One region of the Enterobacter mori genome, then DNA from elsewhere that is predicted to be linked to it. Evidence: predicted binding sites of a transcription regulator. Region 1 holds the regulator's gene; each other region holds the start of a gene.

Region 1 (7,838 bases):
ACGTGGCCGACAAGATTTCTCAGGTGCCGACTCACGACGTCGGCCCGTATCAGAATGTCCCGTCAAAACCGGTCGTTATCCTCTCCGCGAAAGTTCTGCCGTAATTCTTCTGAACGCGGGTTTCTTCTGCCCGCGTTATGTCGCCCTCCCTGCGAAAGCGCGTTTTGCTGCTTATACTTGTGGCAAACGGACTATTCAGGGAGGCGTTAAGTGAAAAAACTCACCGACAAGCAAAAATCCCGTCTCTGGGAACAGCAGCGTAGCGTCAATTTGCAGGCCAGTTGTCTCCTTGAAAAAGGTCATGGTCCTTCCGCGCCCCACATCGAGATGCTGGAGCTTGGGCCATCCGCGCCCGGGTTGCCCCATCTGTGCCTGATTCACCGCCATCTGTATCACAGCGAGATGAAGCGGGCAGGCGAATTCCGTACCGACGATATTTTTAAGGGTGACATTCCCTTCTGCCATTTCGAGTACATCGAGAAGATGGGCAACGAACTGATGGCGGCGCTTGAAAGCGAAAAGTATCTTGTGGGTCTTGAGAAGGCGGCTTTTGTTGACCGGGTTAGCCACTACTACTGTGAAATCAATATGCTGCATCCCTTTATGCGCGGCAACGGTATTGCCCAACGCGTTTTCTTCGAGCAGCTGGCACTCCACGCGGGTTACGCGCTGGACTGGCGGGATATCGATCCCGAGCAGTGGGTGGCGGCTAACCGAAGCGGCGCGATGGGCGATTTGACCGCGCTGAACGCTATCTTTGCCAAAGTAGTGAGCGAAGCGTGGGAATCTGAGTAGAATAGGGCGGCATTTTTTTCGGGAGCCGCCATGATTCTGCTGATTGATAACTACGATTCCTTCACCTGGAACCTTTACCAGTATTTTTGTGAACTGGGTGCAGTGGTGGTTGTCCGCCGTAATGATGACCTCACTCTGGCCGATATCGACACGCTGGCCCCGCAGAAAATCGTGATTTCGCCGGGGCCGTGTACGCCCTCGGAATCGGGCATTTCTCTGGATGTTATCCGCCACTATGCAGGCAAACTGCCGATTCTGGGCGTCTGCCTGGGCCATCAGGCCATTGCCCAGGCGTTTGGTGCCGCCATCGTGCGCGCCGCCAAAGTGATGCACGGTAAAACCTCTCCAGTCACCCACACGGGCACTGGGGTATTCACGGGGCTCAATAATCCGTTAACCGTGACACGCTACCATTCCCTGGTCATTGACCCGCCGACGCTGCCCGACTGCTTTGAGGTGACCGCCTGGAGCGATACTCAGGAGATCATGGGGATCCGTCACCGCGAGTGGGATCTCGAAGGCGTGCAATTCCACCCGGAAAGCATCCTCAGCGAGCAGGGGCACGCGCTGCTGGCAAATTTCCTCCATCGCTGAATATCTGTTGCCTTGTTGTGATTTTTTATGCATATTTTGTGATTATATTTTCACAATCACTGTGACATAAAAATGGATGGTCATGACATGGCAACTGAACAACCCGCAATTACCCGTGCAACATTTGATGAAGTGATCCTGCCGATTTATGCACCGGCTGAATTTATCCCGGTGAAGGGGAAAGGCAGCCGCGTCTGGGATCAGCAGGGTAAAGAGTATGTTGATTTCGCGGGCGGGATTGCGGTGACGGCGCTGGGCCATTGCCATCCTGCACTGGTGGAGGCGCTGAAAACCCAGGGCGAAACCCTGTGGCACACCAGCAACGTGTTCACCAACGAACCGGCGCTGCGTCTGGGGCGTAAGATCATCGATGCCACCTTCGCGGAACGCGTGCTGTTTATGAACTCCGGCACCGAGGCCAACGAAACCGCCTTTAAGCTGGCGCGCTACTACGCCACTACGCGCCACAGCCCGTACAAAACCAAAATCATTGCCTTCCATAACGCCTTCCACGGACGCTCCTTCTTTACCGTCTCCGTTGGCGGCCAGCCGAAGTATTCCGACGGCTTCGGCCCGAAACCGGCAGACATCGTCCACGTGCCGTTTAACGATCTGCACGCCGTGAAAGCGGTAATGGACGACCACACCTGCGCGGTGGTGGTCGAGCCTATTCAGGGCGAAGGCGGCGTGACGGCAGCGACGCCGGAATTCATGAAAGGGCTTCGCGCGCTGTGCGACGAACATCAGGCGCTGCTGGTCTTTGATGAAGTGCAGTGCGGAATGGGGCGTACCGGGGATCTGTTTGCCTACATGCACTACGGCGTGACGCCGGACATCCTGACCAGCGCCAAAGCGCTTGGCGGCGGTTTCCCGGTGAGTGCGGTGCTGACGACGCAGGAGATTGCCTCAGCGTTCCACGTCGGCTCTCACGGCTCTACCTACGGTGGCAACCCGCTGGCGAGCGCCGTGGCGGGTGCCGCGTTTGATATTATCAATACGCCTGAGGTGCTGAACGGCGTTAGCGCGAAGCGTGAGCTGTTCGTGGAGCATCTCCAGCGGATTAACGATGAATATGATGTTTTCAGCGAGATCCGCGGCATGGGGCTGCTGATTGGCGCCGAGCTGAAGCCGCAGTTCAAAGGCCGCGCGCGTGATTTTCTGCACGCCGCCGCCCACGAAGGTGTGATGGTGCTCAATGCCGGACCGGACGTGATGCGCTTTGCGCCGTCGCTGGTGGTGGAAGAAAAAGATATTGAAGACGGGTTAACCCGCTTTGCCTCGGCGGTCGGGAAGATCGTTCGGGGATAACCTCATTGCCCGGCGGCGCTGCGCTTGCACGGGCCTACAAAACCGTAGGCCGGATAAGCGAAGCGTCATCCGGCAAAATTAGTACGGCGTTCGTTTCAACACGCGCGTTAACCAAATCCCGTGATGCGGGCGCTGACGCCATGCCACCGACGAAATGGTGTGCATGGTGTTCAAATGCCCCAGAACGCGCTGCAAATGCTGCTCCAGGGTGCTCATCGGCCCATGGGTCAGCGTTTCAGGCGCCTCCAGAATATTCGAATCCCCCGCCTCGCCCGGCGAGTCATACTCCAGACGCTGCTGGCATCTCTGCAACGCAATTTCACACGACTGCAAATAGCGCTGGGCCAGATCCGGCGTCAGCATCGTGTGCTCGCGCGCCAGCGTGGTCATGGCGTTAATGTGCTCGACGATAAACTGGCTGTGCGTCACCCAGAGCTTCATGTCTGCAAGATAGTGCGAGTTAAACCCCGGCTCCTGCATGGCCTGGTTGAGCGAGTTAAACAGGGCGTTGTGCGCCTGGTTGACCTTCATCCGCTGATACGCCAGCGGGGAGGGCTGCGGGTCGTCGCTGAGGATCAGGCGAATGGCCTGCTGGTCGGCTTCCAGCGCGTCATGGGCGTTCTGCCTGAGCAACCCGCTCTGCCACTGCGGCCACAGCCAGACCATGCCGCCGAAGGCAATCAGGCAGCCAATCAGCGTATCGACCAGACGAGCCACGATAAATTGTTCGCCGTTGAGCGTGAGCAGCTGCAGTGTGTACACCGCCGTGACCGTAAAGCCCACCATCGCCCAGCCGTAATTTTTACGGATGATCAGATAGCTCACCATGGTGATCGCCAGCATCCCGACCAGCGTATAGCCTTCCGGCACGTGGAAGTGAAGCGTCACGCCCGCAATAATCAGCCCGGCTAGCGTTCCGCCAGCCCGGTGGAAGATACGTACTCGCGTGGCCCCGTAGCCGTTCTGTGTGACAAACAGCACGGTCATTAAAATCCAGTAGGGTTTCGGCAGGTGCAGCGCCATGCCCATCAGGCTGGCAATGCTCAGCATCACGCTTATCCGCGCCGCGTTGCGCAGGGCGGAGGATTTCAGTGACAGATAGCTTTTGAGCGCGGGCAGCAGCGGCAGACGTTTCTGCTTATCCGCCATAAGGTCACGCGGATAAAGCGGACGCTGAGTACGCAACACGCGGGCGATGCGGCTGAAGTGCCAGGCGGCAAACTGGCCGACCGGGTTATCCGCGTGCTGACGGGCAATTTTCTCCAGCGCGCCGAGTTGTTTGTCCATGTTAAATCGCGTGGGGTAGCGGTGATAGAGAATATCGTCAGCCAGTACCCTCAGCCGCGCTGCGACGGTCTGGGCGTTCCAGCGGATCACCGCTTCGGCATGGCTACGCTCCACCAGCTTTTGCACCTCCTGCGGGTGGTGAAGGCTGACGGAGATATGCTCCTGCAGGTCCAGCCCTACCTGGAAGGTGCGCAGCAGCCGTTTGTATTCGTGGTTCTTGTTGGCGGCAAGCATGTGCAGCTGCTGGTAGCACTGGCTTATCAGGTCGACAACCTTTTGCTGGCGCGTCAGCAGCGGCGGCAGAGATTTCTCCGGGTCGGTATGCTGGGTGAGCAGGGTGTATTTGGCTTCGCAGTAATCCGCAAGCTGCACATAGAGCAGGCTCAGGGATTCACGCAGCGGCTGTTCCCGCCACAGCCAAAACCAGAACCAGTTAAACACCCCGTACCAGAGCGTGCCAAGGGCGTAGATCAGCAGCGGCTCCCACACCGGCATATTCCCGGCGAGGCTCAGGGTGAAGATAGCCGCAATCAGCGAGGCGGGCAGCAGGCGCGCATGCAGCGAACTGATTTCCGCCGTCACGCCAAGCGTCATCGCCAGCACGGTCAGGATCAGCGGCAGCGGGATATCACGGGCAAGCAGGAGCTGTACGGCGAGACTACAGCCAGCAAACAGGCAGCCACCGATGATCAAACGTTTGAAAAAGCGCTTATGCGGCGTGTCCAGACCGGCAATGTTGCAGCAGGCGGGAACGAGGGAAAACAGCAGACCTTGCTGGAGGTGTCCGAGGATCAGCCCTATGGCCACAGGAAGGCACAACACCAGCGTTTGTCGCAGTGCGTAGTTAACTTCCGGGTGATAGATCAGCCTGCGCCACATGGGGAGTAGAGACAAAAACGGCGTGACACCTTGCGATGGCACGCCGTTTAAGCGGAATTAACGCGTTCCGTAAACCACGATGGTTTTACCGTGGGCGGAGATCAGGTTTTGATCTTCCAGCATTTTCAGGATACGGCCCACTGTTTCACGGGAGCAACCGACGATTTGACCAATTTCCTGGCGGGTAATTTTAATTTGCATGCCGTCAGGGTGGGTCATGGCGTCTGGCTGTTTCGCCAGGTTCAGCAGTGTCTGCGCGATACGACCGGTCACGTCCAGGAAGGCGAGGTTACCCACTTTCTCAGACGTCACCTGCAGACGGCGCGCCATCTGTGAAGAAAGACGCATCAGGATGTCAGGGTTAACCTGAATCAACTGACGGAATTTCTTGTAAGAAATTTCAGCCACTTCACATGCTGTCTTTGCACGAACCCAGGCGCTACGTTCCTGGCCCTCTTCAAACAGGCCCAGTTCACCGATGAAATCGCCCTGGTTCAGATAAGAAAGGATCATCTCTTTCCCTTCTTCATCTTTGATCAGCACTGCCACCGAGCCTTTAACGATGTAATACAACGTTTCCGCTTTTTCACCCTGGTGAATCAGCGTGCTCTTTGATGGGTACTTATGAATGTGGCAATGAGACAAGAACCATTCGAGAGTCGGGTCTGTTTGCGGTTTGCCAAGCACCATGCGCTGTTATCCTCTGTTATAAGCTGTCACCAGAGTCATAAGATGCATCCGGACTCTGGGGTTGCAATCGAATTCTTACCCATACCCTGGGAAGTCGGCTACCGTAACGTTTCGCAGCCAGTAAAGTTTGATGTCCTCTGCATACATGTGTAACGTCAATGTATTACTGTAGCATCCAGAGTGTTTTAGCATAGCTTTCGCCGCGTGTCTCCTGGTGTCTCGCTTCAGCATGATGCAGGTCGCCTTCCATTGCGAGAAATGTAACGCACGCGTAATCTGTCACCAAAAATGCAACGTTGGAGTTTAAGAATATGCAAGCGCGCGTGAAGTGGGTTGAAGGTTTAACGTTCCTGGGCGAGTCCGCGTCAGGACACCAGATTTTGATGGACGGTAACTCCGGCGATAAAGCCCCAAGCCCAATGGAAATGGTGCTGATGGCAGCGGGTGGATGCAGCGCAATTGACGTGGTGTCGATTCTGCAAAAAGGTCGTCATGATGTGACCGATTGCGAAGTGAAGCTTACTTCCGAACGTCGCGAAGAGGCGCCACGCCTGTTCACCCACATTAATCTGCACTTTATCGTGACCGGGAAAGAACTGAAAGATGCCGCAGTATCACGCGCCGTAGACCTTTCTGCGGAGAAGTACTGCTCAGTGGCGTTAATGCTGGAAAAAGCGGTAAAAATCACCCATTCGTATGAAGTGATCGAGGCATAATCTTTTGGCGGGTGGCGCTTCGCTGACCCGCCCTACAAAAGCACGAACGTAGGCCCGGTAAGCGCAGCGCCACCGGGCAAAACAACTCACGCAATCTGCTTCCCTTCCATCAGTCGCTGGACCAGCGGCGTCATAATTAACTCCATCGCCAGCCCCATTTTTCCGCCCGGCACCACCAACGTATTCATGTGCGAAATAAACGAGCCCTGCAGCATCGCCAGCAGCCAGGGGTAATCAATGCCTTCGAGATTGCGGAAATGGATGACGACGAAGCTCTCATCCAGCGACGGGATTGTTTTGGCCGCAAACGGGTTGGAGGTATCCACCGTCGGCACGCGCTGGAAGTTGATGTGGGTGCGGGAGAACTGCGGCGTCAGGAAGTTGATGTAGTCCTCCATGGAACGCACGACGGAATCCATCACCGCTTCGCGAGAATGCCCGCGCTCGCTCATGTCACGCGTCAGCTTCTGGATCCACTCAAGGTTAACAATCGGCACCACGCCGACCAGCAGATCCACGTGACGCGCGACGTCGTGTTGAGGTGTGACCACGCCGCCGTGTAGCCCTTCGTAAAACAGCACGTCCGTCGGCTCCGGCAGGGGTTGCCACGGGGTGAATGTCCCCGGCACCTGGTTCCAGGGAACGGCTTCGTCGTAGGTGTGCAGATACTTGCGGGACTGCCCGGTACCGCTTTGCCCGTATTCGCGAAAGGTTTGCTCCAGCAGGCCGAAATCGTTGGCTTCCGGGCCGAAATAGCTGATGTGTTTGCCCAGATCGCGCGCCTTGCGGATGGCCATGTCCATTTCCGGGCGCGTATAGCGGTGAAAGCTGTCGCCCTCCACTTCTGCCGCCTGGAGATTCAGCTGTGCGAAAATCTTGCGAAATGCGAGGCTGGTGGTGGTGGTTCCCGCACCACTCGAGCCCGTAACGGCAATAACCGGATGTCTGGCAGACATAGCAACTCCCTGACTGGAAAGGTTTACAGATCAGCCGTGAAACGCGTTGCGGGGCATGATATTGACCGTCTCATGCAGTTCGGACCACACCAGCACCACGTCGCCGCTTTTCAGCTGGCGCTTAACATCGCTGACCTTTTGTTCGAGCGAACGTTCTTGTTCACCATAATCGGTGCCTTCACGTAATACAAAGCTTTCAATCAGATTATCGAGCGTTTCGGGAGCGAGATCCTGCCAGGGGATAATCATTTTTTACCGTCCAGAAAAGAGGTGAGCCAGTCAGGGATGCGGGTTTCCAGCCACATTTTCGGCCTGCGCAGCGTGCCGCCAACAAAGCCGACGTGCCCGCCGTACTCGGTGAGCTGATACTGCACGTTGGCCGGTAAATGCTCCGGTGCCGGAATGGAGTGATGATCCATAAACGGATCGTCTTTGGCGTGGATGATTAGCGTCGGCGTGGTGATTTGATTCAACAGCGGCATGGCGCTGCACTGACGGTAATAGTCAATCGCATCGGCAAAACCGTGGATCTTCGAGGTGATCAGATCGTCAAACTCGCGCAGACGCTTCACGCGCTTGAGCTGCTGCAGGCTAACCGGCAGCGTGTCCGGGT
Region 2 (7,838 bases), 1.9 Mb from region 1:
CCTGATAGTGGATGTATTGCATATGAAAACCCTGAAAAACTGGACCGTAGATAAGCAGTCGGCAAATCATCTGGAATTGCTGGTCGATAACCAGCACCGCCTGTGCCTGTATGTGCTGGAAGAGAACCTGTTCCGCGTGCTGATTAAGCGCAAAGGGGAACTGGCGCTGGACCGCACCTGGAGCATTGCGCCGGAACAAGACGTGCCGTGGGAAGGCCGCCGTCGTGACGACATAAGCGGTTTCTCCTGCCCGACCTGGACGCTAACGCAGCAGGGTGAGACGCTAACCGTGGCCACCGCACAGCTGCGCGTTACCGTCCACCAGCCGCTGTGGCTGGAGTGGCACTACCGCAATGACGCGGGGGAATGGCAGCCGCTGGTCAACGACCGCCCTACCAGCGCCTACCTGCTGAACACCCACGGCGACGGCGTGGCGCACTACCTTAGCCGCCGTAAGGACGAGCGTTTCTACGGGCTGGGCGAGAAAGCGGGCGATCTGCAGCGCAACGGCAAACGCTACGAGATGCGTAACCTCGACGCGATGGGCTACAACGCGGCCAGCACCGACCCGCTGTACAAGCACATCCCGTTCACTATCACCCGCCGCGACGACGTCAGCTACGGCCTGTTCTACGACAACCTGAGCAACTGCTGGCTGGATCTGGGTAACGAAATCGACAACTACCACACCGCCTATCGTCGCTGGCAGGCGGAAGCGGGCGATATCGATTACTACATCTTTACCGGCAAGCGCGTGCTGGACGTCACCAAAGCCTTTGTGCGCCTGACCGGGAAAACGCTGTTCGGACCGAAATGGAGCCTGGGCTACAGCGGCTCGACCATGCATTACACCGACGCGCCGGACGCGCAAAACCAGCTGATGAACTTCATCCGCCTGTGCGAAGAGCACGCCATTCCGTGCGACTCGTTCCAGCTCTCGTCCGGCTATACCTCCATCAACGGCAAGCGCTACGTCTTTAACTGGAATTACGACAAGGTGCCGCAGCCGAAGGTAATGAGCCAGGCATTCCACGACGCAGGGTTGAAGCTTGCGGCCAACATCAAGCCGTGCCTGCTGCAGGACCATCCGCGCTATAACGAAGTGGCGGAAAGCGGCCTGTTCATTCGCGATTCAGAAACCGATGCGCCTGAACGTTCCAGCTTCTGGGATGACGAAGGCTCGCACCTCGATTTTACCAACCCGCAGACGGTGCAGTGGTGGCAGAGCGGCGTCACCACGCAGCTGCTGGAGATGGGTATCGACTCTACCTGGAACGACAACAACGAATATGAAGTGTGGGACGGGGAAGCGCGCTGCTTTGGCTTCGGCCAGGAGATTGCCATCAAGCACATTCGCCCGGTGATGCCGCTGCTGATGATGCGCGCCTCGCTGGAAGCGCAGCAGCGCTTTGCGCCGGAAAAGCGCCCGTACCTGATTTCCCGCTCCGGCTGCGCCGGGATGCAGCGCTACGTCCAGACATGGAGCGGCGACAACCGCACCAACTGGGACACCCTGCGCTATAACATCCGCATGGGGCTGGGCATGAGCCTGTCCGGGCTGTTCAACGTCGGTCACGACGTCGGCGGTTTCTCCGGCGACAAACCGGACGCCGAGCTGTTCGTGCGCTGGGTGCAGAACGGCGTGATGCACCCGCGCTTTACCATTCACTCGTGGAATGATGACCACACCGTGAACGAGCCGTGGATGTACCCGGGCGTCACGCCAGCCATTCGCGGCGCGGTTGAGCTGCGCTACCGCCTGCTGCCGTATCTCTACACCCTGCTCTGGCAGGCGCACGCCGACGACGAGCCAATGCTGCGCCCGACCTTCCTCGATCACGAGCACGATACGCAGACGTTTGAGGAGTGCGATGACTTCCTGCTGGGCCGCGACCTGCTGGTGGCCAGCGTCGTCGAAGCCGGGCAGCGCGAGCGCCGCGTCTGGTTGCCGGATAACGACACCGGCTGGTACGATTTTTACACCCACGCGTGGTATGCAGGCGGCCAGTCGATCGTTCTCGACGCGCCGCTGGAAAAACTGCCGCTGCTGGTGCGCGCCGGTGCCGGTCTGCCGCTAAGCGAGCGCATCACGCATGTAAGTGCCGAAAAAGATACGACCCGCGAGCTGAAGCTGTTCCCGCTGAAGGGCGTCGGCACAACCTCGGGCATGCTGTTTGAAGATGACGGGGAAAGTTGGGGCTACCAGAACGGCAATGCGCTGTGGGTGGAATGGGAAATGGTGTGCGATGGCGCAACCATCAACCTGAAGGTGAACGCGCGCGGGGATTACCGTCCGGCGTGGACAGCGCTGAAGGTGTCGTTACCGGCGGGGGAAAAACGTACGCTGCGGGTGAATGGGGTTGAAGGGGGCGAGTGGGTGGTGTAGTGCGGCCTGATGCCCTCACCCTAACCCTCTCCCACTGGGAGAGGGAATAAAGGCACGACGCCTTTCCCTAAGTATTTCGCGCTGCAGGAAGGCGGCAAACCTGTGAATCCCCGGGAGCTTACATAAGTAAGTGACCGGGGTGAACAGGTGAAGCCAACGCATCTGCAGCGTGAAAGACGACGGGAAATTAGCCGTCGATACCTTTACTGCGCAGGTAGTCTTCGTAGTTACCGGTGAAGTCCACCACGCGCTCTGGCGTAATTTCGATCACGCGGGTCGCCAGGGAGCTGACGAACTCACGGTCGTGAGAGACGAAGATCAGCGTTCCCTGATACATCTCCAGCGCCATGTTCAGGGATTCGATAGATTCCATGTCCAGGTGGTTGGTCGGTTCATCCATCACCAGGATATTCGGTTTTTCCATCATCAGTTTGCCGAACAGCATGCGGCCTTTCTCACCACCGGAGAGCACTTTAGCAGGCTTTTTGATGTCGTCCTGGCTGAACAGCAGACGACCCAGAATGCTGCGCACCGCCTGTTCGTCGTCGCCTTCCTGCTTCCACTGGCTCATCCAGTCGAAGACGGTGAGGTCGTTTTCGAACTCGTATTCATGGTCCTGCGCGTAGTAGCCAATCTGCGCGTTTTCAGACCACTTCACGGTGCCGTTGTCCGGCTGCAGTTCGCCCACCAGGGTTTTCAGCATGGTGGATTTACCCACGCCGTTCGCGCCGAGGATGGCAATCTTCTCGCCCACTTCCAGCAGCAGGTTGAATTTTTTAAACAGCGGGCCGTTCTCAAAACCTTTTGCCAGGGCTTCCACTTCCAGCGCGTTACGGAACAGTTTCTTGTCCTGCTCGAAGCGGATGAACGGGTTCTGACGGCTGGAGGCTTTGACTTCGTCCAGCTTGATTTTGTCAATCTGACGAGCACGCGAGGTCGCCTGACGCGACTTAGAGGCGTTGGCGCTAAAGCGGCTGACGAAGGACTGCAGGTCAGCGATCTGCGCTTTCTTCTTGGCGTTATCCGCCAGCAGACGTTCACGCGCCTGGGTGGCCGCCGTCATGTATTCGTCGTAGTTGCCCGGGTAAACGCGCAGCTCGCCGTAATCCAGATCCGCCATGTGGGTACAAACCATGTTCAGGAAGTGACGGTCGTGCGAGATGATGATCATGGTGCTGTCGCGGTCGTTCAGCGTCTGCTCCAGCCAGCGGATGGTGTCGATGTCCAGGTTGTTCGTCGGTTCGTCGAGCAGCAGGATATCCGGGTTAGAGAACAGCGCCTGTGCCAGCAGCACACGCAGCTTCCAGCCTGGCGCAACTTCGCTCATCGGGCCGTAATGCTGTTCAACCGGAATGCCTACGCCCAGCAACAGCTCGCCCGCGCGCGCTTCCGCAGAGTAACCGTCCATCTCGCCGTACTGCGTTTCCAGATCGGCCACTTTATAGCCGTCTTCTTCGCTCATTTCGGCCAGCGCGTAGATGCGATCGCGCTCCTGCTTCACTTCCCACAGCTCCGCGTGCCCCATGATCACGGTGTCGAGCACGGTGAACTCTTCGAAGGCGAACTGATCCTGGCGCAGCTTACCGATACGCTCGTTAGGGTCGAGCGACACGTTGCCGAGCGTCGGCTCCAGGTCACCGCCGAGGATTTTCATAAAGGTGGATTTTCCGCTACCGTTGGCACCAATCAGGCCGTAACGGTTGCCGCCGCCAAATTTGACGGAAATGTTTTCGAACAGCGGCTTACTGCCAAACTGCATAGTGACGTTGCTGGTAACTAACACGGGGAGATTCCTGCGAAAAGTGTGATAAACACGGCATTATGCCACAATTCCGAATTGAGATCCCGTGTTGCGGCAATCCACTAAACTTTAACAAAATCGAAAAAAATGTGATTTCGTACACATCTGAATTCCCTGTTAGCGGGAATGCACATATAATGCGCTCCCATCACAGATTCAGACTTATCAACTCATCGCCTGAATGGCTTAGATACCTCGCACAACATGAACATGAAATTGACAACGCTTTTTGCGGCAGCGTTAGCCGTAGTAGGTTTTTGCAAGACCGCTTCTGCGGTGACGTATCCCCTGCCGACAGACGGTAGCCGTCTGGTTGGGCAAAACCAGGTGGTGATTGTGCCGGAAGGCAACGCTCAGCCGCTGGAATATTTTGCCGCTGAATACCAGCTCGGTCTGTCTAACATGCTGGAAGCAAACCCGGGCGTTGACCCGTATCTGCCAAAAGCAGGTACCGTGCTGAACATCCCTCAGCAGCTGATCCTGCCGGATACTGTTCATGAAGGTATCGTAATCAACAGCGCCGAAATGCGTCTGTATTACTACCCGAAAGGCACTAACACCGTTATCGTGCTGCCAATCGGTATCGGCCAGCTGGGTAAAGATACTCCGCTGAACTGGACCACCAAAGTTGAGCGTAAGAAAGCGGGCCCAACCTGGACCCCGACGGCGAAAATGCACGCTGAGTACATTGCTGCGGGCGAACCGCTGCCAGCCGTTGTGCCAGCAGGCCCGGATAACCCAATGGGTCTTTACGCGCTGTACATTGGCCGCCTGTATGCCATCCACGGTACCAACGCCAACTTCGGCATCGGCCTGCGCGTAAGTCACGGCTGTGTGCGTCTGCGTAACGACGACATTAAGTTCCTGTTCGAAAACGTACCGGTCGGTACCCGCGTGCAGTTCATCAACGAACCGGTGAAAGCGACCTCTGAGCCAGACGGCAGCCGTTACATTGAGGTTCACAACCCGCTGTCCACCAGCGAAGATCAGATCAACAACAACGAAATCGTGCCAATCAACCTGACCAGCGCGGTGCAGTCCGTGACCTCTCAGGCTGACGTGGAAACGACCGTGGTTGACCAGGCGATCCAGAACCGTTCTGGTATGCCAGTGCGTCTGAACTAATAGTTAAGCGAATAAAAAAAGCGGGCCTCGTTGCCCGCTTTTTTTTATCCGTTGTTCACGATGACAATCCCGCCGTGGTCGTAGCGATAGTGGCAGTGGGCGTATTCGAGCGGCGTGCCATCTTCAAGATAAATCACCTGCTCCACCTCCAGCACCGGGTCCGTCTGTTCACAGATTAAGTGCTGCATATCAAGCGCATTTGGCTTCAACGCGCGCACGACGCGATACGAGCCCATTATTTTCAGCCCCAGCGTCTCCTGCACGTACTGGAACACCGAACCTTCAAGATGGTTTTTCGTCAGGCCCGGTACCAGATTCAGCGGCATTACGGTGGAATCCAGCGACATCGGCTCACCGTTCAGCAAACGCAGACGAATAAAGTCATAGATCGGCGCATCGGCGTTAATCATCAGCGACGCCTGCTCTTTCTCGTTCGGGAAGCGCAGTTCGAAGTGCACGACCTGGCTGGTCACCGTCCCCAGATGTTCCCAGGTTTTGGTTGCGCCAAAGTAGTCGCTGCCGGAGAGATCCCATTGCGAGAGCTGGAGGAAGTTCTTGCGGATGAACGTTCCCTGCCCCTGACGGGTATAGACCAGCCCTTCAACAATTAGCTGGCGCATGGCCTGCTGAATGGTCATCCGGCTGGTGCTGAATTCCGCCGCCAGCGCAAACTGGTCCGGCAGCGGTTCATTGGCGGCGTACTGCTGGCTGATAATGCGTTTCTTAATTTCCCGCGCTATGGTGATGTACTTCGCCGCCATCGTCCTTCCTTTCAGTTAGTTTTCTATCCCGCTGTTTTTCAACGCCACTCGCTCGGCAATCTTGAGGAAAGGCAGGTAGAAGAATACACCAAATACAATGATTGCCAACTGCACCACCACCGCCCGCCAGTCCCCCGCCGTCGCCAGCCAGGCGCTGAGAATTGGCGGCGTGGTCCACGGGATCATCACCACGCAGCGCGACATTAACCCCAACGTGGTACAGAGCCAGGCGAAGTAAATGCCGATGGCGGGCAGCAGCACAAACGGGATCATCAGCGGCAGGTTAAAGACAATCGGCAGGCCGAAGATCACCGGCTCGTTGATGTTGAACAGGCCGGGCGCCAGCGACAGACGCGCCACCTGCTTCGCCGATTTTTGTCGGGAGAAGATAAAGATGGCGATCAGCAGCGAGATCGTGCTACCCGTTCCGCCCACCATGCCGAACGTCGGCACGAAGATGTTATTGATGATGTGCGGAATGGGCTGGCCGTTAGCGAAGGCCAGCATGTTCTCGTTGGTGTTGATCAGCAGGAACGGCTCCAGCACCACGCTGTTGACGACAGACTGATGAATACCCAGCGTGAACAGGAAGTTACCGAAGCTGTAAATGAAAATCGTCCCGGGCAGGCTGGTGTTGATCAGCCGCAGGGGCTGCTGGATAAAGGTCGTAATAAGATGGATCAGGTCCGTATGCAGCACGTTTGCCAGTATGGCCGCCAGCACTGCGAACAGGGAGAGCGTGAGGATGGTCGGGATCAGCGCGGTGAAGGATTTGCTCACCGCTGGCGGTACGTTCTCCCCCAGCGAAATGTGTAGCGCCTTAAGCCGCGAGATGGCGATAAACACTTCCGTTGAAAGCAGCCCAATCAGCACCCCGGCGAAAATCCCGGTTGAGCCAATATTGGCAAACGTCAGTACCTGGGTGACGTTCACCGCGGCGTCGCTGCCGACAGGCGTAATCTGCAAGCGCATCGGCATCATGATGATGAAGCTGCTGACGGCGATAACCACTGCCGAGACCGGATTGTCGAAATCTTTGTTGCGCGCCAGCGACCAGGCAATCATCGGGGCCAGCAGCAGCGCGGCGATGTTCAGCGTGCCGTTGATTATCGCCTCGCCCCATACCTTAAACTGCGCGAGCGTATCGCCGTGAAAAATCCACGGAAACACCACGTTGTTCACCAGCACCGCCAGACCGGCGAGGATGAAAATCGGCATCACCGTGGCGAAGGCGTCGCGCAGGGAGCGCAGGTGCACCTGGTTTGCCAGGCGCGCCGAGAACTCGACAAATTTATCGACAAAGGACTGCATGTGCGGTGTTATTTTTGTTTCAGACATAGCGGATAGTTCCCATCAATCAGTCACAAAAACGGCCCGGCAGCGTACGGCTTACATCTCGCGTCCGTTGGTATGAATAACCTGTTTTAACCACGCATAGCTCTTCTTCGGCACGCGCTTCAGGTCTTTCAGGTCGTGGTTTTCACGGTTGACATAGACTACGCCGTAGCGCTTACGCATGTCGCCCTGGGAGCTGAGAATGTCGATTAATCCCCAGCCAAGGTAGCCAATGACTTCCGCCCCGTCCTCGAATATCGCCTCCTTCATGGCCTCGATATGCGCCCGGTGGTAGTCGATGCGGTAGGTGTCTTCAATCGGGTTCACGCCGTCCCAGGATTCAATCACGCCAATGCCGTTTTCAATCGGGAAGACCGGCATCCGCCAGTCGTTGGCGTAGCGGGTGATGATGGTGCGAAAGCCCAGCGGA
Region 3 (7,838 bases), 2.1 Mb from region 1:
TCGACCATGCCGGGAAATTGAGCGTCAGCCAGTCCCCGTTGCGCTTCACCGTCAGGTCGCCAACAAAACGCGTTGAGAAGGTAATTTCGGTATGCGGGTAATCGAGATATTCAAAAATGACGTGGGATGCCGCCAGCGTCGCATGTCCGCATAGGTTAATTTCATCAAGCGTGGTAAACCAGCGCAGCTCAAAGCCGTTATCCGTACGCACAAAGAAGGCCGTTTCCGACTGGTTATGCTGCTTCGCCATGTTGAGCAGCGTCTCATCCGGGAGCCACGCTTCCAGCGGGCAAACCGCCGCCGTATTGCCACCAAACGCCCTGTCGCTGAAGGCATCTACCAGATAAAAATCAATTTCCTGCATGGTTTCTTCCTCTTTTTTTAGCGCAGAAATACTGTGCCTTTCAGATATAGTGATGCCTGGCCGCTCATCATCACGCGCGAGCCTTTCAGTTCGCAGCGTACATCGCCACCACGGGCCGACACCTGACGCGCAAACAGCGTCGTTTTTCCCAGCGTTTCACTCCAGTAAGGAATGAGCATCGTATGCGCAGAGCCGGTGACAGGATCTTCAGGTACGGCAACCCCTGGTGAGAAGAAACGGCTGACGAAATCGTACTCTCCCTCTCCACGGGCAGTGACGGCAACTTTATGTTCCCCTGGCGTCATAGCGGAATAGTCTGGCGTCACGGCTTCAACCTGTTCACGATTTTCCAGTACCACCACCCAGGCGCGCCCCTTTCGGGCTTCAACGTAGTGGCTGATCCCTAACGCTGCGAGCATCTCTGGCGGCGGCGTCAATCCCTGCGTCGGACAGGCCGGGAAATCGAGCGTCATCCAGTCACCTTCCCGGCTGACCGTCAGGCGGCCCGAGGCGGTCTCAAAGTGAATGCGTGAGTCCGGGTAGTCCAGCTCGTTAAACAGCACATACGCAGCGGCAAGCGTCGCATGTCCACAGAGATTGACCTCGGTTAAGGTAGTAAACCAGCGCAGCTCAATCCCGCCTTTACTGCACACGAAGAACGCGGTTTCGGACTGGTTATGCTGCCGCGCCATGCTGAGTAACGTCTCATCCGGTAGCCATGCCTTAAGCGAGCAAACCGCCGCCGGGTTGCCCGCAAATGAGGTATCACTAAACGCATCTACCAGATAAAAATCAATCTCCTGCATCGACTTACCGCCTGTTATCGTTGTGTTGTTCTTTATCTTCACGGAAAACCTCGCCCTCCGCTACCGCTGTGGTACGGTAAATTTTGTGATTAAGGTCACATTATGGTTGAGTTTTCGCCGTTTAAAGCTTTAAGATCGTCTCCTCATCGTTAATCAATCCCAGACATCTTTATGACAACAAACACGGTTTCCCGCAGGGTCGCGTGGCTACGTGTGGTCACGCTCGCCATCGCTGCGTTTATTTTCAATACCACCGAATTTGTTCCGGTTGGGCTGCTGTCAGACATAGCTGGCAGCTTCCAGATGGAAACGGCGCAGGTGGGCATTATGTTGACCATCTACGCCTGGGTGGTAGCGCTGATGTCGCTGCCGTTTATGCTGCTGACCAGCCAGATGGAGCGGCGTAAGCTGCTGATTGGCCTGTTTGTGGTCTTTATCGTCAGCCACGTACTGTCGTTTATGGCGTGGAATTTTACGGTGCTGGTCATTAGCCGCATCGGCATTGCCTTTGCCCATGCGGTGTTCTGGTCGATTACCGCGTCGCTCGCTATTCGCCTGGCACCGGCGGGGAAACGCGCGCAGGCGCTGAGCCTGATTGCCACCGGTACCGCGCTGGCGATGGTCCTCGGCCTGCCGATTGGCCGTATTGTCGGGCAATACTTCGGCTGGCGTACTACCTTCTTTGCCATCGGCATGGGGGCGCTCATCACGCTGGTTTGCCTCATCAAGCTGCTGCCAGCATTGCCGAGCGAACATTCCGGCTCGCTGAAAAGCCTGCCGCTGTTGATGCGTCGCCCGGCGCTGATGAGCATTTATTTGCTTACGGTGATTGTGGTAACCGCCCATTACACCGCCTACAGCTACATTGAGCCATTTGTGCAGGTTGTGGCGGGCTTTAGCGCCAACTTCGCCACGGTTCTGCTGCTGATTCTGGGCGGCGCGGGCATTATCGGCAGTATTCTGTTTGGTAAACTCGGCAACCATCACGCGTCTACGCTGGTGAGCAGCGCTATCGGTCTGCTGCTGGCCTGCCTGCTGCTGATGATGCCTGCCGCAGGCAGCGAAACCCATCTGGCGATCCTCAGCCTGTTCTGGGGCATGGCGATCATGATTATTGGTCTGGGCATGCAGGTGAAAGTGCTGGCGCTGGCACCGGATGCCACGGACGTCGCAATGTCGCTGTTCTCGGGAATTTTCAATCTGGGCATTGGGGCGGGCGCGCTGCTGGGAAATCAGGTAATACTGCACGTGTCGATGTCGGCGATTGGCTATCTGGGGGCGATCCCTGCACTGGTGGCGCTTATCTGGTCGCTGCTGATCTTCCGTAAATGGCCGGTGGCGCTCGAGGAACAGGGTCAGCACGGGTGAGGTTTGTTTGTGCCGGGTGGCGGCTTCGCCTTACCCGGCCTACGAAACCGTAGGCCCGCGCAAGCGAAGCGCCACCGGGCAAATCAGTGGTAAGTCTTAATAATTTCCAGCACGCCGTTAATAATAAACTGCACGCCCATACACACCAGCAGGAAGCCCATCAGACGGGAAATCGCTTCAATCCCGCCCTTTCCTACCCAGCGCATAATCGCACCGGAACTGCGCAGCGACGCCCACACGATAATACCGATAAGCGCGAAAATCAGCGGCGGCGCAACCGTCAGAACCCAGTCCGGGAAGGTGGAGCTGTCACGCACCGTTGAGGCGGAACTGATGATCATCGCAATCGTTCCCGGCCCCGCCGTGCTCGGCATGGCTAATGGGACAAAGGCGATATTCGCGCTGGGCTCCGTTTCCAGCTCTTCAGATTTACTTTTCGCTTCCGGTGATTCATGCGCTTTTTGCGCGGGGAACAGCATGCGAAACCCGATAAAGGCCACAATTAACCCACCGGCGATACGCAGGCCGGGAATCGAAATCCCAAAGGTGTTCATCACCAGCTGTCCGGCGTAGTAAGCCACCATCATGATGGCAAACACATAGACAGAGGCCATCATCGACTGCTGATTGCGCTCTGCGCTGTTCATGTTCCCTGCCAACCCCAGAAACAGCGCCACCGTCGTTAACGGGTTCGCCAACGGTAGCAACACCACCAGCCCGAGGCCAATTGCTTTAATCAAATCCAACATAGTGCGTCGTTGTCCTTATCCATATTCATCACCGCAATTATAGGGTGAAAGTGTAACCTCCAGCCATGACCACAACGTAACGATTATTTTCTCACTGCAATGATACCCCTGCGTTATGTATATGATTTGAAAGCACTCAAAAAAAGTTCATGAAACGTTTTAGCAATTCGTGGCATCCGCCAATTCATTCAGTTGACTTATACTTGCCTGAGCAATAATATCTGCCGTGACTAAACTACTTGCCAGGGCAACCATTGTGAAAAGCACCAGCGATCTCTTTAACGACATCATTCCACTGGGCCGTCTTATTCACATGGTTAACCAGAAAAAAGATCGCCTGCTCAATGACTATCTGTCACCGCTGGATATCACCGCAACACAGTTCAAAGTGCTGTGTTCCATTCGCTGCGAAGTGTGTATCACGCCGGTTGAGCTGAAAAAGGTGCTCTCTGTCGATCTGGGTGCGTTAACCCGCATGCTGGATCGCCTCGTCTGCAAAGGATGGATAGAACGAAGCCCTAACCCGAATGACAAACGCGGCGTGCTGATCAAACTGACCAGCGACGGCGCGGCCATGTGTGAGCAATGTCATCAACTCGTAGGACAAACACTGCATCAGGAACTAACAAAAAACTTAACGGCAGATGAAGTGGCAACGCTTGAGCTTTTGCTTAAGAAAATACTGCCGTAAACAGAAAAAGAGGTATGACGATGTCCAGACGCAATACTGACGCTATCACCATTCATAGCATTTTGGACTGGATCGAGGACAACCTGGAATCACCGCTCTCCCTTGAAAAAGTGTCAGAGCGTTCAGGTTACTCAAAATGGCACCTGCAACGGATGTTCAAAAAAGAGACCGGTCATTCATTAGGTCAATATATTCGCAGCCGCAAGCTGACGGAGATTGCCCAGAAATTGAAAGAAAGCAATGAGCCGATCCTTTACCTGGCGGAGCGTTACGGATTTGAATCGCAACAAACCCTGACGCGCACGTTTAAGAACTACTTTGATGTGCCGCCTCATAAGTATCGAATCACCAGCATGCCGGGTGAGTCCCGATATCTCTATCCGTTAAAACACTGTAGTTAAACAACGCCTGTAAAGACGTACCGAGGAAATCATGAAAGTTACCGTCTCCGCCGCCCTCGCCTTGCTGGTGCTGTTTTCCAGCCAGACCTTCGCGGAGCAAACGCCCAGTGCAACGCAGCAAAATAATCGCGACACGATGATTTTGCCGTCAGCACATGACCAGTCACCTTTTGATTTCAACCATATGGGGGCTGGTAGCGACAAATCCGACGAATTAGGCGTGCCGTATTACAATCAGCACGGCTTCTGATTCGTTTTGCCCCGCCTCTGCGGGGCTTTTTTGTGCCCTAATTCCGTACTCGCGTCGCCCGACGCACGCGCAAACCAAACACGTTGATGTAGAGTCCGCCCATGATCAGCACCGCACCAAAGAGTTGCAGCGCGCTGAGTTTTTCATCCAGCAGCAACGCCGCGCTCGCCAGCCCCACCACGGGTACCAGCAGAGACAGCGGCGCCACCCGCCAGGTTTCATAGCGACCCAGCAGCGAACCCCAAATGCCATAGCCGATAATCGTGGCGACGAACGCCAGATAAATCAGCGACAGGATGGTCGTGAGATCGATCTCGACCAGGCTTTTCAGCATCAGGTCCGGGCCGTCCAGAATAAACGATGCCGCCATAAACGGGATAATCGGGATCAGCGCACTCCACACCACCAGAGACATCACCGCCGGGCGCGCCTCGTGCTGCATAATCAGCTTGTTGAAGATGTTTCCGCAGGCCCAGCTCAGCCCCGCCGCCAGCGTAAGCATAAAGCCCAGCAGGGCCACATGCTGCCCGTTCAGGCTGGCTTCAATCAACACCAGCACGCCAAATACCGCCAGCGTGATCCCCGCCAGCTGTTTACCCTGTAAACGCTCACCAAACACAAACGCGCCGAGAATAATGGTAAAGAACGCCTGCGCCTGCAGAACCAGCGAGGCCAGACCGGCGGGCATGCCGAACTTAATGGCACAGAAGAGAAACGCAAATTGACCAAAACTGATGGTCAGGCCGTAGCCCAGCAGCAGTTTCAGTGGGATTTTTGGACGCGCCACGAAAAATAGCGCCGGGAACGCCACCAGCATAAAACGTAAACCAGCCAGCATCAGCGGGGGCATATTGTGCAACCCCAGCTTGATAACAACAAAATTAAGCCCCCACACTACGACCACCAGCAACGCCAGCAGCCCGTCTTTACGCGTCATACCCTGCCCCTGAAATATTAATAATTTGTTAACACTTCAAGGTAACAGAAAAAATAGCACCACGAGAAGATCATTAATTCTGGCAGTCAGGCGAAGCACTTACGGAAAAATTAGGCGCTATACAAGCCCCTTATGTCGTGATACTCCTTTTATAACACAACAAAAAAAGCATAAGCATTTGTCGGGCAGGAATATGAAACCATCTCTCAGGCGCTCTACCGCAGCGCTGCTGGCATCGTCATTGTTATTAACAATTGGTCGAGGGGCAACGCTGCCGTTTATGACCATTTATCTCACGCGCGTGTATAACATGAGCGTCGAGAATATCGGTTATGCCCTGACCATCGCGCTGACCATTGGCGTCGTGTTCAGCTTAGGGTTTGGCATTCTGGCCGATAAGTTTGATAAGAAGCGCTATATGCTGATCGCCATTGTGGCGTTTATTGCGGGCTTTGTGGCCATTCCGCTGGTAAATAACGTCACGATGGTGGTGCTGTTTTTTGCGCTGATCAACTGCGCCTACTCGGTTTTTTCAACGGTACTCAAAGCCTGGTTTGCGGATGTGCTGACCTCAGGCGAGAAAGCCCGCGTCTTCTCCCTGAACTACAGCTTCCTGAACATAGGCTGGACGATCGGGCCACCGCTTGGAACCCTGCTGGTGATGTACAGCCTGCAACTCCCGTTCTGGCTGGCGGCCTTTTGCGCCGCACTGCCGCTCGGCTTTATCCATTTCTTTGTACAGAAAAGCGTTGCGTTAGATACCGCTGAAGAAAAGGCGCCATGGCAGCCGTCGGTATTGCTGAAGGACCGCGCCCTTTTCTGGTACACGCTGTCTGGCCTGCTCGCGTCTTACGTCGGGGGATCGTTTGCGACCTGCATTTCACAGTATGTGCTTGCCGCGCACGCGGACGGTGATTTCGCCGAAAAGGTGGTGGCCGTGGTGCTCCCCGTCAACGCCGCCGTGGTGGTGACGCTGCAATACGCCCTCGGGCGTAAGATTTCAGCCAGCAACATTCGCCCGCTGATGACCGTTGCCACCCTGTTTTTCATCGTGGGTCTGGGCGGGTTTATGCTCTCCGGTGAAAACCTGGTTTACTGGGGCATCGCTGCCGCGATCTTTACCCTTGGGGAGATTATCTATGCACCTGGGGAATATATGCTGATCGACAACATCGCCCCGCCGGGAATGAAGGCGAGCTATTTCTCCGCCCAGGCGCTGGGCTGGCTCGGCGCGGCGGCAAACCCGATGATCACCGGTATCATCCTGACCAACATGCCGCACTGGTCGCTGTTCGTCATTATGATGGCCGCCATCTTCGCTGCGTGGCTGATGATTTTGCGCGGGATGAGCGTGAAAGCGTGGTGCGAAAGGCCCAAAGTCGCATAACTATGTAGGCCGGGTAAGGCGAAGCCGCCACCCGGCAATAAAGCATTAGTGGTGCAACATCTCCTCCACCACCTGCTCTTTGTACATCTCATTTGGATAATAGGTCGGCCAGTTATCCATCTCTTTCAGCAGCGCCTCGTGGGAGGTGTTGCCCATGAAGATATGGAAGTGCGAAGAAGCCTTCGGTCCGATGGTATGGTCGCTGAACTGAACAAACTTCGGTGCCTTGCTGGTGGCATCCTTACACTCAAACAGATAGCGAACGCCTTTCTTACCTGAGGCATAGGTCAGGATTTTGTAACCGCTATAGTCATAGTGACAGCGGCTTACCGTTTCCCCTTTGTGGAATTCCATCACGTTATTTTCGATACCGATAGATCCCACGTCCGTCGCGTAGCCCGTCCGATAGTAGGCTTTCACCGCCTCAACGGATTTGTGGTCCTTCTCCGCTTTCTTCTTAAACACCGGATCGAGCGAACCGTCAAGCAGGAACGGATAGACCGACTGCCAGGTGCCGTCCCAGTCAGACAGCGCTCTGTCCTTCACGTCTTTATCCTCAAACACGCCGTTCGCCGCCTTCTGTTCCGCCTCGGTCATCTGGTGACCGTGCGAATGGGCAAACAGCTGGCCGCTGACCAGCAGCGCCCCCAGAGTCATGGCAATTTTCCCAATATGTGCAGCCAAAACAAAACCCTCATTCCGTTTTATAAGAATGAGAATGTTATATTATAACATTTCAAATCGCAACCAGTTCGCGAACGCCCTCCTGCTCCATATTTGCACCACGCCCTTGCTGAATAATGGTGCCGCGCGACATCAGCAGATAGCTGTCGGCCAGCTCGGCGGCAAAGTCGTAAAACTGTTCGACCAGCAGAATCGCCATAT
Region 4 (7,838 bases), 2.0 Mb from region 1:
CACGAGTACGCTCGCGGTCGAACTTCAGCACTTTAACAGTGATTTCGTCGCCCACGTTCACGATTTCGCTTGGGTGCTTAACGCGTTTCCACGCCATGTCGGTGATGTGCAGCAGGCCATCAACGCCGCCCAGGTCAACGAATGCGCCGTAGTCAGTGAGGTTCTTAACGATACCTTTGACTTCCATGCCTTCCTGCAGGTTTTCCAGCAGCTGATCGCGTTCTGCGCTGTTTTCGGATTCGATAACGGCACGACGGGATACAACAACGTTGTTACGCTTCTGGTCCAGCTTGATTACTTTGAACTCAAGCTCTTTGCCTTCGAGGTGCAGGGTGTCACGGACTGGACGAACGTCTACCAGTGAACCTGGCAGGAACGCACGAATACCATTCAGCTCAACAGTGAAGCCGCCTTTAACTTTGCCGTTGATAACACCGACCACAGTTTCAGCTTCTTCGTAAGCTTTTTCCAGCGTGATCCAAGCTTCGTGACGTTTAGCTTTCTCACGGGACAGCAGGGTTTCACCGAAGCCGTCTTCTACTGCATCCAGAGCAACGTCAACTTCGTCACCAACCTGGATTTCCAGCTCGCCCTGGGCGTTTTTGAACTGCTCTGCCGGAATGGCGGACTCAGATTTCAGACCGGCGTCAACCAGTACTACGTCTTTGTCGATAGCAACAACAACACCACGAACGATGGAACCCGGACGGGTTTCGATTGTTTTTAAGGATTCTTCAAATAGTTGAGCAAAAGATTCAGTCATGTTTAATCTTCAGGTTAATATTAACGTCCACCTGGCTCCGTGCCGGATGGGGTTGTTTCACATACCCGCCGTCAATCCATTGCAGCGGGGGTACTGCTAAATCGGTCGCGATTACGCGAGTGCCAGTTTTTGGCGCGCATATTGTAGCGCTTTTTCAATCACTTGCTCAATAGTTAAACTGGTTGAATCCAGCACTAATGCATCTTCTGCAGGAACAAGTGGGGCGACGGCGCGGTTACGATCGCGGTCATCGCGCTCTTTTATCTCGGATAAAAGGCGATCAAAGTTAACACTAAACCCCTTTTCCTGCAACTGAAGCATGCGGCGTTGCGCACGTTCTTCCGAAGAGGCGTCGAGGAAAATTTTCACTGGCGCATCAGGGAATACCACCGTTCCCATATCGCGTCCGTCGGCGATCAGACCTGGGGCTTCACGGAAACCACGCTGGCGGCGCAGCAAGGCTTCGCGAACGCGCGGGAAGGCCGCGACCTGGGAGGCCGCGTTAGCGACTTCCTGAGTACGAATTTCCCCGCTGACGTCCTCTCCTTCCAGGATCACTTCAAGGTTGCCATCAGTCGAAACAAAACGCACATCCAGATGCGCAGCCAGCGGTACCAGCGCTTCTTCAGAGGCTACATCCACATGATGATGCAGCGCAGCCAGAGCCAGCACGCGATAGATTGCTCCCGAATCTAAAAGATGCCATTGCAATGCTTCTGCCATCGCTTTGCACAGAGTACCTTTCCCTGCGCCACTAGGCCCATCAATGGTGATTACCGGGGCAAGTGCCGTCATCTTTTTCTCCTTAAATAAGGCATACCGTTTACATGAACGCCGCGCATTATACGCGCCAACGTGCACAACTGTTACCTTTGCGTGCAAATTACAGAACGATAGAAGCAGAGTGTAGAAGAAATGAGCGGGAATGTTCGTCAGGAAGCGTAAGGAAATGCCGCATCGGATGATGCGGCATGAGGGTATCAGGCAAGTGTGCTAATGCGCGCCAGCTGTTCGAAGTAGTCCGGGAACGTTTTCGCCGTACATTTCGGATCAAGAATGGTCACAGGCGTGTCGGACAACGCCACCAGCGAGAAGCACATCGCCATACGGTGGTCGTTATAGGTGCCGATTTCCGCAAACTGCAGTTTTGCCGGCGGGGTCACGCGAATGTAGTCTTCGCCCTCTTCCACCTCCGCGCCGACTTTACGCAACTCGGTCGCCATCGCGAACAGGCGGTCCGTCTCTTTTACGCGCCAGTTGTAGATATTACGCAGCGTGGTGGTCCCTGTGGCAAACAGCGCCGCCGTGGCGATGGTCATCGCCGCATCCGGGATATGGTTCATGTCCATGTCGATGGCGTTCAGCTCGCCGTGTGTACAGGAGATGAAGTCATCACCCCAGGTGACAACCGCGCCCATTTTTTCCAGCACGTCAGCGAAACGGATGTCGCCCTGCACGCTGTTGCGCCCAATGCCGGTCACTTTTACCGTACCGCCTTTAATCGCCCCCGCGGCAAGGAAATAGGACGCGGATGACGCATCCCCCTCAACCAGGTAGTTGCCCGGAGACTGGTACTGCTGCGCGCCGCGCACCACGAAGCGCTGATAAGACTGGTTTTCCACCTCAACGCCGAAGGTTTTCATCAGGTGCAGCGTGATATCAATGTACGGTTTAGAAACCAGGTCGCCCTTGATGCTAATAACCGTATCCTGCGGTGCCAGCGGCGCGGTCATCAGCAGTGCCGTCAGGAATTGGCTGGAAACGCTGCCGTCCACCTCGACGTTACCGCCGGTAAAACCTCCGCGCAGACGCAGTGGTGGATAATTTTCCTGCTCAAGATAGTCAATCTGCGCGCCGCCCTGTCGCAGGGCATCGACCAGATGGCCAATCGGACGCTCTTTCATACGCGGTTCGCCGGTCAGCACAATATTGTTGCTGCCCAGACACAGGGCTGCCGCCAGCGGACGCATCGCGGTACCCGCATTACCCAGAAACAGCTCAAGCTCTTCAGCGGAACGTAATGCGCCACCGTTGCCGGTGACTTCACAACGGGTACGATCGTCAGAGAGAGTGTAATGAACGCCCAACGCTTTCAGCGCATTGAGCATATGGCGTACGTCATCGCTGTCCAGCAGGTTTGTGAGGACGGTGGTGCCGTTTGCCAGAGCTGCCAGCAGCAGAGCGCGGTTCGAGACACTTTTTGAACCAGGCAGATTGATGGTGCCATCTACCCGCGCGATAGGTTGTAACGTCAGGGATTCCATGAAACTAAACTCTCAACTCAACATAATAAAAACCCCGCAGGGATGCTGCGGGGGTGAATAACAGCAAATTAACCGTGACGACGTTCGAAGTCGATCATGAAATCGGTCAGCGCTTTGACGCCTTCAAGCGGCATAGCGTTATAGATGGAGGCACGCATGCCGCCCACCACACGGTGGCCTTTCAGCGCGTGCAGACCCGCAGCGAAGGACTCATCCAGGAAGATTTTATCCAAATTGCTGTCGGCCAGCTGGAACGGCACGTTCATACGGGAACGGTTAGCGATGGCCACATCGTTACGGTAGAAATCGCTCTTGTCGATCACGCCATACAGCAGTTCAGCCTTCTGCTGGTTAACCTTATCCATCTGCGCCACGCCGCCGTTTTGCTTCAGCCATTTGAAGACCAGGCCGGAAAGGTACCAGGCAAACGTGGGTGGCGTGTTGAACATAGAATCGTTATCGTTCAACACGGTGTAATCGAGAATCGACGGGCAGGATTTGTGTGCTTTGCCCAGCAGGTCTTCACGCACAATTACGATAGTCAGCCCTGCAGGGCCGATATTTTTCTGTGCGCCGGCGTAGATCACACCGTAACGGCTAACATCCAGCGGCGTGGAAAGAATGGTCGAAGAGAAGTCCGCGGTAACAACCACGTTTTCACCAAAGTTTGGCTCTTCGTGGATGGCGATACCGTCAATGGTTTCATTCGGACAGTAGTGGAGATAGGCTGCGTTATCAGAAACTTGCCACTCTCTCATCGGCTTAACGCCGCGCAGGCCGTCAACGGTCACTTTGGCGTCGATGACATTTGGCGTGCAGTACTTATGCGCTTCTTTGACAGCGCTGGCCGCCCAGTAGCCCGCGTCCACATAATCAGCGGTAGTTTTGTCTCCAAGCAGGTTGAGCGGGATACCGGCAAACTGACCGCGCCCACCGCCGTGGCAGAACAATACTTTGTAGTTCGAGGGAATGTTCAGCAGATCGCGAAAATCCTTTTCTGCCTCTTCAGCCACCTGAATAAACTCTTTACCACGGTGGCTAACTTCCATCACCGACGTACCCAGACCGTTCCAGTCACACAGCTCCTGTTGAGCCTGTTTAAGCACGTCTGCCGGTAACATTGCCGGACCTGAACTGAAATTAAAGACTTGAGCCATTTCCCCTCACCACGCTAAAAGCCATAAGTTATAACTGTGGATATCGGTTTTATCATTCAGTGACACGCGCCGCAATGTCTAAAACTTTTGACCGGGAAAATGTGCTCATCGTCACACAATACAATCTACCACCTCGCCGTCACAAAACCGACAAAATGGCTGTCAGGTGATACGTTTGGCTCGGCTAACCTTCGTCCATTCCGGATTTGCACAGCGGGGGCACAATTGACGATCGCCCGCATGCATTCCCACAACATGACTACATTTTATGCAAGCATACTCCCCTGTTTCAGGTACAACCTTGAACCTCTCTATCAACATATCCGGCAGGATACACAGGCCGGGCTTAACGTCATCGTCAGCATAGTAATAGACGCTGATCTGCCCGTTGGTTTCCATGATCGCCAGCCGCACCTGACCGAGCTGTTCAACGCTATTCAGACGCAGCTCCATAAAGAACTCAAATTCGGTCATATTGGCGCTTTGCACGTTTTCCCAGGCTAGCTGCCCGTCTTCCACAATGACCACCGGCTTTCCTTCGAAAAAATCTTCCAGCTTTTCGCTTTTCGACATCAGCCACATCACAAGACGGTAAAGAAGCGCCAGTGAGACAAAAACGATAAACACCGGCACCATCGGCACATCGTCGTAAAACGCGACATCTCCCGCCGCCGATCCCAGCGTCAGGATAATCAACACTTCAAAGAGCGACATCTGCCTCACGCCGCGACGGCCGGTTATCTTGAGAAACAGGAAGACCAGTACAAAGGTATACAGGCTGCGCAGCGCGACTTCGCCTAAAAACTCGGGAGGGACTTTATCAAACGCCATCCGCTGGAGATCGAAAGCTTTCATTTTTCTATGCCTTAACAGTAGGTTACTGGCTATAAGCATAGCTCAGGCTTTTATTTTCGCCGGAGATAGCACCCGTCACGCAAAACCCGTATCATTGCGCGCTTTACGTACGATAAAAGTGAACGCCATGACTCAAACGTTTATCCCCGGCAAAGACGCCGCACTGGAAGATTCCATCGCTCGCTTCCAGCAGAAACTGACCGACCTGGGCTTTAATATCGAAGAAGCCTCCTGGCTCAATCCGGTGCCGCATGTCTGGTCCGTGCATATTCGCGATAAAGACTGTGCCCTGTGCTTCACCAACGGTAAAGGCGCAACAAAAAAAGCGGCACTGGCCTCTGCGCTGGGTGAGTATTTTGAGCGTCTGTCCACTAACTATTTCTTCGCTGACTTCTGGCTGGGCGAAACCATCGCTAATGGCCCGTTCGTTCACTATCCGAACGAAAAATGGTTCCCGCTGACCGAAGATGACGAACTGCCGGAAGGCATTCTCGACGCACGCCTGCGTGCGTTCTACGATCCAGATAACGAACTGACTGCCAGCATGCTGATCGATCTGCAGTCCGGTAATGAGGATCGCGGTATCTGCGCCCTGCCGTTTACCCGCCAGTCTGACGAAAAGACCGTTTACATCCCGATGAACATCGTCGGTAACCTGTATGTGTCTAACGGTATGTCCGCCGGTAACACCCGCAATGAAGCGCGCGTGCAGGGTCTGTCTGAAGTCTTCGAACGTCACATCAAAAACCGCATCATCGCCGAATCCATTAGCCTGCCTGAAATTCCGGCAGACGTGCTGGCGCGCTATCCGGGCGTGGTGGAATCCATCGCTAAGCTGGAAGCAGAAGGTTTCCCAATCTTTGCCTATGACGGCTCGCTGGGCGGCAAATATCCCGTTATCTGCGTGGTGCTGTTTAACCCAACCAACGGTACCTGCTTCGCCTCCTTCGGCGCGCACCCGGACTTCGGCGTGGCGCTGGAGCGTACCGTCACCGAGCTGCTGCAGGGCCGTAGCCTGAAAGATCTCGACGTGTTCACCCCACCAACCTTTGACGATGAAGAAGTGGCCGAGCATACCAACCTCGAAACCCACTTCATCGACTCCAGCGGTTTGATCTCCTGGGACATGTTTAAGCAGGATGCAGACTATCCGTTCGTGGACTGGAGTTTTGCCGGTACCACGGAAGAAGAGTTCGCCACGCTGATGGCAATCTTCAAAGCGGAAGACCAGGACGTCTATATTGCTGACTACGAACACCTCGGCGTCTACGCGTGCCGCATTATTGTTCCGGGCATGTCCGACATCTACCCGGCTGAAGATCTGTGGCTGGCAAATAACAGCATGGGCGCGCACCTGCGCGAAACGCTGCTGGCTCTGCCGGGCAGCGAGTGGGAAAAAGAAGATTATCTGAACCTGATCGCCCAACTGGATGAGGAAGGTCACGATGACTTCACCCGCGTGCGTGAACTGCTGGGTCTGGCGACCGGTAAAGACAACGGCTGGTACACCCTGCGTATTGGTGAGTTGAAAGCGATGCTGGCTCTCGCGGGTGGCGATCTGGATCAGGCCCTGGCCTGGACCGAGTGGACCATGGAGTTCAACCAGTCCGTCTTCTCAGCCGAGCGCACCAACTACTACCGCTGTCTTCAGACGCTGTTGCTGCTCGCGCAGGAAGAGGATCGTGAACCTCTGCAGTACCTGAATGCCTTTGTTCGTATGTACGGTGCAGACGCGGTCGAAGCAGCCAGCGCGGCGCTGAGCGGCGAAGCGCCATTCTATGGCCTGCAGGCTGTTGATAGCGATCTGAAAGCCTTCCCGGCGCATCAGTCGCTGCTGAAAGCGTATGAAAAATTACAGAAGGCGAAAGCCGCTTACTGGTCAAAATAAGCGCACATAACATTACCAGATGTAGGCGTATTCAATCGTCTGGGCTATATTACGGGGCAATTTCATTGCCCCGTTTTTTATTTTTTCGGCAATGACTGTTGATTGTAATAATAAAGTTAAATATGGGTGAATATAATAATATTTACCCACGCTTTATTGTTACTTTTTATGGTAAATACTCCATATTAATTAACTGTTTTCGGGAGGCCAAACGAAATAATTCAACTCTTTTCATAACTTTTAAAATTTATTTTTATACGGATAATCAAATACTTACTCCGCATTCGCTGTAAATCCATACACACTGCGGGCCTATAAGCCAGGCGAGATATGATCTATATCAATTTCTCTTCTATAATGCTTTGTTAGTATCTCGTCGCCGACTTAATAAAGAGAGAGTTAGTGTGAAAGCTGACAACCCTTTTGATCTTTTACTCCCAGCTGCAATGGCAAAAGTTGCCGAAGAAGCAGGTGTCTATAAAGCAACGAAACACCCGATGAAGACGTTCTATCTGGCGATCACGGCCGGTGTGTTCATCTCAATCGCTTTCGTCTTCTACATCACTGCCACCACCGGTACTGCCGGGATGCCTTTCGGCATGGCCAAACTGATTGGCGGCATTTGCTTCTCGCTGGGTCTGATTCTTTGCGTCATCTGCGGCGCCGACCTCTTCACCTCTACGGTGCTGATTGTTGTGGCGAAAGCCAGCGGAAGAATTACCTGGGGTCAACTGGCGCGCAACTGGCTAAACGTCTATGTTGGTAACCTGATTGGCTGTCTGCTCTTTGTTCTGTTGATGTGGCTCTCTGGCGAGTACATGACCGCCAACGGTGGCTGGGGGCTAAACGTCCTGCAAACCGCTGACCACAAAATGCATCATACATTTATCGAAGCTGTTGCTCTCGGCATC

Evidence for each region. Region 1 encodes CRP, which controls carbon source genes, mostly activating them, when cyclic AMP is high. Its sites were predicted from a motif close to ATGTGANNNNNNTCACAT; they were not measured.
Region 2: the regulator CRP is predicted to act here: its motif matches at 4,275-4,292, upstream of ldtB (L,D-transpeptidase).
Region 3: the regulator CRP is predicted to act here: its motif matches at 1,254-1,271, upstream of N2K86_RS10835 (sugar transporter).
Region 4: the regulator CRP is predicted to act here: its motif matches at 4,284-4,301, upstream of serC (3-phosphoserine/phosphohydroxythreonine transaminase).

The regions. Positions count from the first base shown of each region.
Region 1 is NZ_CP104285.1:4,344,226-4,352,063, reverse strand. It holds gene ppiA (peptidylprolyl isomerase A) at 1-104, shown strand, start outside; gene N2K86_RS20660 (putative adenosine monophosphate-protein transferase Fic) at 211-795, shown strand; gene pabA (aminodeoxychorismate synthase component 2) at 826-1,389, shown strand; gene argD (bifunctional acetylornithine/succinyldiaminopimelate transaminase) at 1,477-2,697, shown strand; gene N2K86_RS20645 (YccS/YhfK family putative transporter) at 2,776-4,863, opposite strand; gene crp (cAMP-activated global transcriptional regulator CRP) at 4,921-5,553, opposite strand; gene N2K86_RS20635 (OsmC family protein) at 5,865-6,269, shown strand; gene N2K86_RS20630 (phosphoribulokinase) at 6,356-7,225, opposite strand; gene N2K86_RS20625 (YheU family protein) at 7,256-7,474, opposite strand; gene N2K86_RS20620 (hydrolase) at 7,471-7,838, opposite strand, start outside.
Region 2 is NZ_CP104285.1:1,432,559-1,440,396, reverse strand. It holds gene N2K86_RS06765 (MFS transporter) at 1-5, shown strand, start outside; gene N2K86_RS06760 (glycoside hydrolase family 31 protein) at 23-2,386, shown strand; gene N2K86_RS06755 (ABC-F family ATPase) at 2,574-4,169, opposite strand; gene ldtB (L,D-transpeptidase) at 4,392-5,312, shown strand; gene N2K86_RS06745 (GntR family transcriptional regulator) at 5,357-6,073, opposite strand; gene N2K86_RS06740 (PTS sugar transporter subunit IIC) at 6,089-7,411, opposite strand; gene N2K86_RS06735 (glycoside hydrolase family 1 protein) at 7,463-7,838, opposite strand, start outside.
Region 3 is NZ_CP104285.1:2,278,735-2,286,572, reverse strand. It holds gene N2K86_RS10845 (PhzF family phenazine biosynthesis protein) at 1-364, opposite strand, end outside; gene N2K86_RS10840 (PhzF family phenazine biosynthesis protein) at 382-1,170, opposite strand; gene N2K86_RS10835 (sugar transporter) at 1,342-2,538, shown strand; gene N2K86_RS10830 (MarC family NAAT transporter) at 2,622-3,287, opposite strand; gene marR (multiple antibiotic resistance transcriptional regulator MarR) at 3,544-3,978, shown strand; gene marA (MDR efflux pump AcrAB transcriptional activator MarA) at 3,999-4,379, shown strand; gene marB (multiple antibiotic resistance protein MarB) at 4,411-4,629, shown strand; gene eamA (O-acetylserine/cysteine exporter) at 4,667-5,566, opposite strand; gene ydeE (efflux MFS transporter YdeE) at 5,760-6,953, shown strand; gene zinT (metal-binding protein ZinT) at 6,999-7,637, opposite strand; gene urtE (urea ABC transporter ATP-binding subunit UrtE) at 7,690-7,838, opposite strand, start outside.
Region 4 is NZ_CP104285.1:1,557,652-1,565,489, reverse strand. It holds gene rpsA (30S ribosomal protein S1) at 1-763, opposite strand, end outside; gene cmk ((d)CMP kinase) at 875-1,558, opposite strand; gene aroA (3-phosphoshikimate 1-carboxyvinyltransferase) at 1,744-3,027, opposite strand; gene serC (3-phosphoserine/phosphohydroxythreonine transaminase) at 3,096-4,184, opposite strand; gene N2K86_RS07295 (DUF421 domain-containing protein) at 4,347-5,039, opposite strand; gene ycaO (30S ribosomal protein S12 methylthiotransferase accessory factor YcaO) at 5,167-6,927, shown strand; gene focA (formate transporter FocA) at 7,332-7,838, shown strand, end outside.